3 regions of the Micromonospora pisi genome follow, and region 1 is predicted to be linked to each of the others. Evidence: riboswitches for the same ligand, from Rfam matches in the RefSeq annotation. Region 1 holds a riboswitch; each other region holds the start of a gene.
What was found. A riboswitch is a leader RNA that binds a small molecule or an ion and turns the genes downstream of it on or off. The one in region 1 is predicted to bind cyclic di-AMP.
Positions count from the first base shown of each region.

Region 2: linked by a shared signal. The riboswitch ahead of BDK92_RS18725 (C39 family peptidase) and the one ahead of BDK92_RS17500 (C40 family peptidase) in region 1 are both predicted to bind cyclic di-AMP.
Region 3: linked by a shared signal. The riboswitch ahead of BDK92_RS12095 (coiled-coil domain-containing protein) and the one ahead of BDK92_RS17500 (C40 family peptidase) in region 1 are both predicted to bind cyclic di-AMP.

Region 1 is NZ_RBKT01000001.1:4,132,653-4,134,891, reverse strand. Features, by position in the region: gene BDK92_RS17505 (C40 family peptidase) at 1-563, shown strand, start outside; cyclic di-AMP (ydaO/yuaA leader) riboswitch at 777-912, shown strand; gene BDK92_RS17500 (C40 family peptidase) at 982-1,962, shown strand; gene dcd (dCTP deaminase) at 2,059-2,239, opposite strand, start outside.
Region 2 is NZ_RBKT01000001.1:4,427,834-4,430,072, forward strand. Features, by position in the region: gene BDK92_RS18720 (hypothetical protein) at 1-212, opposite strand, end outside; gene BDK92_RS18725 (C39 family peptidase) at 487-1,311, opposite strand; cyclic di-AMP (ydaO/yuaA leader) riboswitch at 1,724-1,867, opposite strand.
Region 3 is NZ_RBKT01000001.1:2,944,970-2,947,208, forward strand. Features, by position in the region: gene BDK92_RS12085 (hypothetical protein) at 1-234, opposite strand, end outside; gene BDK92_RS12090 (copper resistance CopC family protein) at 324-1,199, shown strand; cyclic di-AMP (ydaO/yuaA leader) riboswitch at 1,376-1,507, shown strand; gene BDK92_RS12095 (coiled-coil domain-containing protein) at 1,511-2,239, shown strand, end outside.

The DNA.
Region 1 (2,239 bases):
ACGTCACCGCCGCGAAGGAAAAGTACGACGTCGAGAAGCGCAAGCTGGACGAGCTGGTCGCGCAGCAGAAGAAGCAGGACGCCGAGCTTTCCGCGAAGCAGAAGTCGATCGACGCCGAGATCAACCGGCTGGAGAAGCTGCGGCTCACCGCGTACGGGTCGAGCAGCTCCGGTGGTGCGTTGCGGATCGGGCCGTGTCCGGCGGTGTACCCCGGTGGCCCCGCCGGCACCGCCGTCAAGACCGCCTGCGCGCAGATCGGCAAGATGTACGTCTGGGGCGCGACCGGGCCGAGCAACTTCGACTGTTCCGGACTCACCCAGTACGCCTGGGGCAAGGCCGGCGTGAAGCTCACCCACTACACGGGTGCCCAGTGGAACGAGGGCCAGGTGATCAGCCGGGCCAACGCCCGCGCCGGCGACCTCGTCTTCTTCTACGGTGATCTGCACCACGTCGGCATGTACGTCGGTAACGGATTAATGGTGCACGCACCGCAATCCGGTCAGCCGGTGAAGATGACAAAGATTGACGTGATGCCGGTCGCCGGGTTCCGTCGGCCTGGCTGAGTAACAGCAATTGCCCGAGTTTGTCAGGACAGGCCCCTTGCTGGCGGTGGCGCCGTTAGCAAGGGGCCTCTCCTTTGTCGACGGTGACACACCCTAAGTAATTGTCTGATATACGGAACGGTTCAACTCCAGTCACGGGTTGCACAGCCATAACAGCGTTCCTACTGTGGGAGATCGCCGAGACGGCACCAGATCACCCAGCCCGGGTGGCACCGGCTCGGCCCGCCGAATCGTTTTCGACGAACCGGGGAACCAACACCTCGGGGTGAATCCGCGAATATTCGCGGTAGGGCGCACTCTTCCCGCCCGAACCCGTCAGCTAACCCGGTAGGCGGTTCCGGAAGAAGGAGCGCCCACCCCGGTGGCTAGCCATGCCCCGCGGCCGAGGTCCCTCCGGTCGACTCTGGTCGACCCGGACATGACCCGGTCGCGTACCCGTTGGCCCATCCGTACCTCCGTACTCGCCGCGATAGCCGGTGTCGCCGCTGTTCTGCTCGGTGCCACCGCAGCTCACGCCGAACCGTCGGTCACCGAGATCGAGAAGCAGATCGACGTGGCGTGGAACCAGCTAGAGCCGACCATCGAGAAGGCCAACGCGACCCGCCAGGACCTGGCCGTCAAGAAGAAGCAGGCAGACGCGCTGGCCAAGCGGATCCAACCGCTGCAACTCCAGATCGACCAGGCCATGGGCAAGGTCAGCAACATGGCCGTCCGGGCGTACAAGGGGGACAACGCCTCCGCGATCAACGCGATCCTGACCACGGACTCGCCGACCATGCTCGCCGACCAGCTCACCATCCTCGACCAGTTCGCCCGCCGTCAGCAGCACGATGTCCAGGCGGTGGTCGACCTCAAGGAGCAGCTCGCGGCCCAGAAGGCACCACTGGACACCCTGGTCGCGCAGCTCACCCGGACCGAGGCGGACCTGGCCGCGAAGAAGAAGCAGATCGACACCGAGATCGACCGGTTGCAGAAGCTGCGGCTGAAGGTCTACGGCAACGGTGGCGGCGGCCCGCTCCGCCCAGCCCCCTGCCCGTCGAGTTATCCCGGCGGTCCGTCCGGCGTCGCGGTCAAGTTCGCCTGTGCGCAGATCGGCAAGATGTACGTCTGGGGCGCCGCGGGTCCGAACACCTACGACTGCTCCGGGCTGATGCTCGCCGCCTGGGCGAAGGCGGGCGTGACCCTGCCGCACAACGCGGCTGCCCAGCGTCGGGTCACCGCGTACGTCAAGCAGGCCGAACTGCGCCCCGGCGACCTGGTGTTCTACTACGCCGACCTGCACCATGTCGGGATGTACGTCGGCGACGGCTGGGTGGTGCACGCCTCCCAGGCCGGTGAGCCGGTCAAGATGAAGCGCCTCGACACCGCAACCGTCCACAGCTTCGGCCGCCCCACCTGACCCCCTCCCCCCCCGCTCCCCTGCGCCGCCGATCCAGGGCAGGTCCGCGCTGATGGATCTCCGTCAGCGCGGACCTGCCCTAGGGCGAAGGGAGGGTCAGCGGGTGGGCCAGGTCTGCCAACGTTGCCAGGAACGGCTGGGGGTAGGGCCGCGTTGGCCCTGGTAGCGGGAGCCGTACACGGCGGAGCCGTAGGGGTGCTCGGCCGGCGACGAGAGCCGGAAGATGCAGAGCTGGCCGATCTTCATGCCGGGCCAGAGGGTGATCGGCAGGTTGGCC
Region 2 (2,239 bases), 300 kb from region 1:
AGATCCGGTGGCACGGGCGCGGCGAGCGGATAGTCCGGGTCACGACCGGCCCGTACCTCGATCGCCCAGCGCAGTTGGGCGCAGCCGTCCGGGGTGCAGCAGGCGCAGGTGCCGGGGGCATAGGAGGTGCCCCGGTCCTCGTGCTGGGCGATGGTCATCGCGGCCGCCTCCCAGATCCCGGCCCGGGTCAGCGGTTCGTCGACGCGGCTCATGGAGCTGACACCTGACGTGGCATGGCCAACACCTGGACCCTCCGTTCGGCGCGCGGGCGCGCGGTGACCGACTCGTAATGGCGACTAGGGATACAACCGACCAATTGGACCTTGCGGTCATCTGTCTTCGCCTGGTCGGCGTGGGCCATGGTCACGACAGTGTCAACGCACGCATCCGTGGATGGTTGTGGCAAGGCGCTGACCGGCCCGCTGGTACGGATGGCCCCGGGCGCCGACCAGAACGGTCGGAGCCCGGGGCCGGGGGGAGGGTGGGTCAGGCTGAGTAGCCCCGGGTGGCCATCCAGTTGGCCAGGTCGATGGTGGTCATCCAGTAGGAGCTGACCCCGTTGACGAACGCCGGGTCGGCGATCTGGACGGTCCGACCGTTGTCGCGGTAGCCGACCACGGTCAGGTAGTGGCCGCCGTCGTACGCGTGCCAGCCGCCTTCGGTGTCGGTCGCCGAGCCGACGATGTTCGCCACGACCGCGTACCCGTTGCTGATCGCGTGTACGACGTCAGCCTGGAGTTGGTCCATCTGGGCCGGGGACGGCGCGCCGGGGATGAAGGTGCTCCGGTAGAAGTCGGTCTTGGCGAGCTGGTTCAGGCCACGCGTGGTGTCGTCGGCCGAGTTGGTGCCGTTGCCGGTGGTGCCCAGGGCGGCAGCCACCTCGTCCTGGCTCGGTGACCGGTCGCGTGCGGTGAGGGCGATCCGGGTGGCTGCCGGCCCGCAGTACCAACCGTTGATCTGCGCCTCGTACTCGTAGTCGAGCACCTTCGACGCGGGCGGCGCCTTCTTGGCCGGCTTGGCCGGGGCCTTGGTGGTGGCGGGTGGGGTCGACGGCGGAGCGCTGGGCGCCGCCGAGGTGACGGTCGGCGCCGGCGCCTCCGGGGCGGGGGCCATCTCGCCGGCGGCCTGGCCGCCGATCTTCTCGGCGACGGCGACGGTCGACGGGTTCTCCGCCTGGACCGGTCCGTGGCCCTGGGTGAGCAGAATTCCGGTGGTGAGGCCCACCGCGAGGACCGCGGCGGAGACGACGCTGGCCCGGTACGGGCTGGCGGTCACGATGCGACGCAGTCGCAGTTGCTGACGATGCTTCATTGAATTTCCTCCGCAGATGTGCCGATCTGCGATCGGGGGCACATGTTTCGGGATGGCGTTATGTCTCTGCCGGGGCCAATCGCGTGACGAGTGCGCGCAAAGGGTCCGGCGGCAGTAGCCGCCAGCCCGGTGGGCCGGATCGGGGTGTGCTGATCCGCCACCACAGATGCGGTGGAATGCGTTACCGGATGACCGAGCACGACAAATGAATGCCGTACGTTTCCGTATCACCTACCGGTCACGCGCGTACTCGCGTCACCGACCGCGCGCGTTGCTCGCGTCGACGGTCGTACGCCTGCGCCCTAGTGATCCAGCGTGTTGGGCCGCGCCTCGGTGCGGGCGGACCAGGGCAGGTGTCGGGGGACGTGGCCGAGGGAGGGGCCACGGCAGATACTGCGCTGCACGGAGCATGTTCTCCTTCCGAGACCGCCTACCGGGTTAGCTGACGGATTCGGGCGGGAAGCTCGCCCTACCGCGAACCAAAGGTTCGCGGATTCACCCCATGACTACTGTGGGTCCCCGGCTCGTAACAATTACGACTCAGCGGGTCTGTTCCGGTGTCACCCGCGGTGACTATTGGCCGGACCAGACGGGCTGACGTTACTGGGCCGCATCTGCTCCTGCCAACCCCGCTTGGCCTGCAAAAACCGTGACCCATGCCGCTGTTGTGGTCGATCTGTGAGCACCGTTTCATGATCACGGAAAGTATTTGTTGCCCCGCTGAGCGGTTTGACTGGGGTGGCCGTGCCCCCTTGCCTACCGGAGGCAATGGATGTCGCATTTGCGAATGGGGTGGCCACGCTCGCCCATGCTCGACCTCGGCTGAATACTTCCTGGAAGCAATTCGGCCGAATTTCCCCGTGCTCTCGACCGACCGTGCCGCCCGGTCTCGTCCGATCGGGCCGGGCCGTCGAGCCAGTCAGGCCCT
Region 3 (2,239 bases), 1.2 Mb from region 1:
CACCCGGTCCGCGACATCGCTGGTGACGGTGATCCTGACCTGCTGGTTCTTCTTCGCGTCCACCCGACCCGGCTGCGGCTGGGACCGCCCGCCGGTGATGGTGATGGCCACCTCGACCGGAGAACCCGGGTCGGCCGGCGCCTCGCTCGACCCGCAGCCGGTACCGGCGACGGAGAGCAGGATCGCACCGGTCAGCGCGGCCAGCGCGCGGCGGCGGCCGATAGCGGGCAACATCGACATCTCCCCTGACAGGCCGGTCCCGAGACGTTGGGAAGCGACTGTAGCGTCTTGCCGGGCACAGCGGAAGCCACCATGATGGGCCGATGCGATCGACCCGGATGGTTACCGTCCACGCGGCATGCCGCCTGCTCGCCGTCGTTCTCGGCGCTGCGGTCGCGCTCGTCGTGGCCGGGTCGCCGGCCTCCGCGCACGGACAGTTGGCGATCTCCGATCCGGTGGCCGGCGCCACTGTCTCGCAACCGAAGCAGGCGCTGGAGCTCTACTTCACCGAGGCGCCCGCGGCGAACGCGTACTTCACCGTGACCGCGCCGAGCGGCGTACGGGTCGACGCCGGTTGGCGGCCCGGCCTGGACAAACGACTCGACCGCCCGGTGACCGAGCTGTTCCTGGTCAACGGGAAGTGGGAGCCGCGCCTCTACCACACGGGCTACGCCGCGTTGGTGCAGGTGGCGCACTGGCCGGAGAAGGGTGAGTACACCGCCAGCTACCTCTCGGTCGCCTCGGACCGGGAACCGGTACGCGGCACGGTCAAGTTCACCTACTCCGGTACGCCGACCGCCGCACCGCAGGGCTGGAGCCCGCCAACCAACTCCGCCGATCCGGCGCTGGTGGCCGCCGCCGAGAACCCGGAGCCGCCGTCCTCGGCGAATCCCGGCAGCACCACCAGCACCCACACCACCGCGCCGCCCCCGCCACCCACCGGGAACGCCAGCGGCACCACCGGCGACAGTGGAGTGATGACCTGGTTGCTGCCGGTGTTGTTGCTGGTCGCGGTGGCGGCAATGGTCTTCCTGGTGGTTCGACCGAAACGGGGTGCCCGGATCAACACCGGCCCGGCGAACCGCCGTCGTCCGGCCACCTCCGCCGCCGCCCGACGAGCGGCGGCGGCCCGAAAGGCGGTCGCCAATCAGTCGGCGCGAAACACGCAGCCGTCCCGCAAACGCGGCGGCAACCGCTGACACGACAATCCCCGGCACCACCATTACCCGCGGTACACGCCGTTGTCGAATACGCGGATGATAACCGAAAGTCGTTGTCCCATAACGCTTTTCGTACGGGTCGGGGCGTGCACAAGATGTCGATCCACGCGGTAGGATTCTTCGCGGTCAACGCCAATCGGCGCCAACCGGTGCCGGCGGGACCGTCGCCTAATCGTCCATGGACGAACCGGGGAACCGAGTACCCGGGGTGAATCCGCGAAAGCGGTAGGGATCACTTCCATCCCGAACCCGTCAGCTAACCCGGTCGGCGACCAACGGAAGGATCCTGCATGACGGCACCCCTCCGCCGATGGTTCACCCCTGCCCTGGCTCTGCTCACCGCTTCCCTCCTGCTGGTGCCGTTCTCCGCCGCGGCCCAGGCCGCGCCCGCCACGCCACCGGCGCCGGCCGAGTCCGACGGCCAGCTGTTGAGCGAGGTCCTGGAGCAGACCGGCCGCCGCTTCCTCGACGCCAAGGCCGCGCTCGAGGCGTCAAAGAAGCGCCAGGGGGTTCTCGCCGCCGAACTCCAGAAGGCCGAGGCCCAGATCGAGGAGTTGACCCCACAGGTCACCGAGATCGCCACCCGCACCTACCGGACCGGAAAGCTCGGTGCGGTCTCGGTGCTGCTCAACAGCGCGTCACCGGACTCGTTCCTCCAACGGGCGGTCGCGCTCGACGAGATGAACGCGGTCAACGACCAGAAACTGCACGAACTCAACGCCGCTCGCGAACTGGCCGACCGTGCCAAGGCCCTGGCCGATGCCGAGGTCAAGGAGCAGGAGAAGCAGCAGGCCGTGATCGCCCGACAGAAGTCGGACGCCGAAAAGGCGTTCGCCCTGGTCGGCGGCAAAAAACTGACCAACGGCCTGGTCAGTGCCACCTCGGCGGTGGCCGCACCGGCACCGCGTACGGCCAGCGGTGGCTGGCCGAAGGAGTCGTGCAGCAAGAACGACCCGACCACCAGCGGCTGCATCACCCCGCGCACGCTGCACGCGTACAACGAGGTGAAGAAGGCCGGC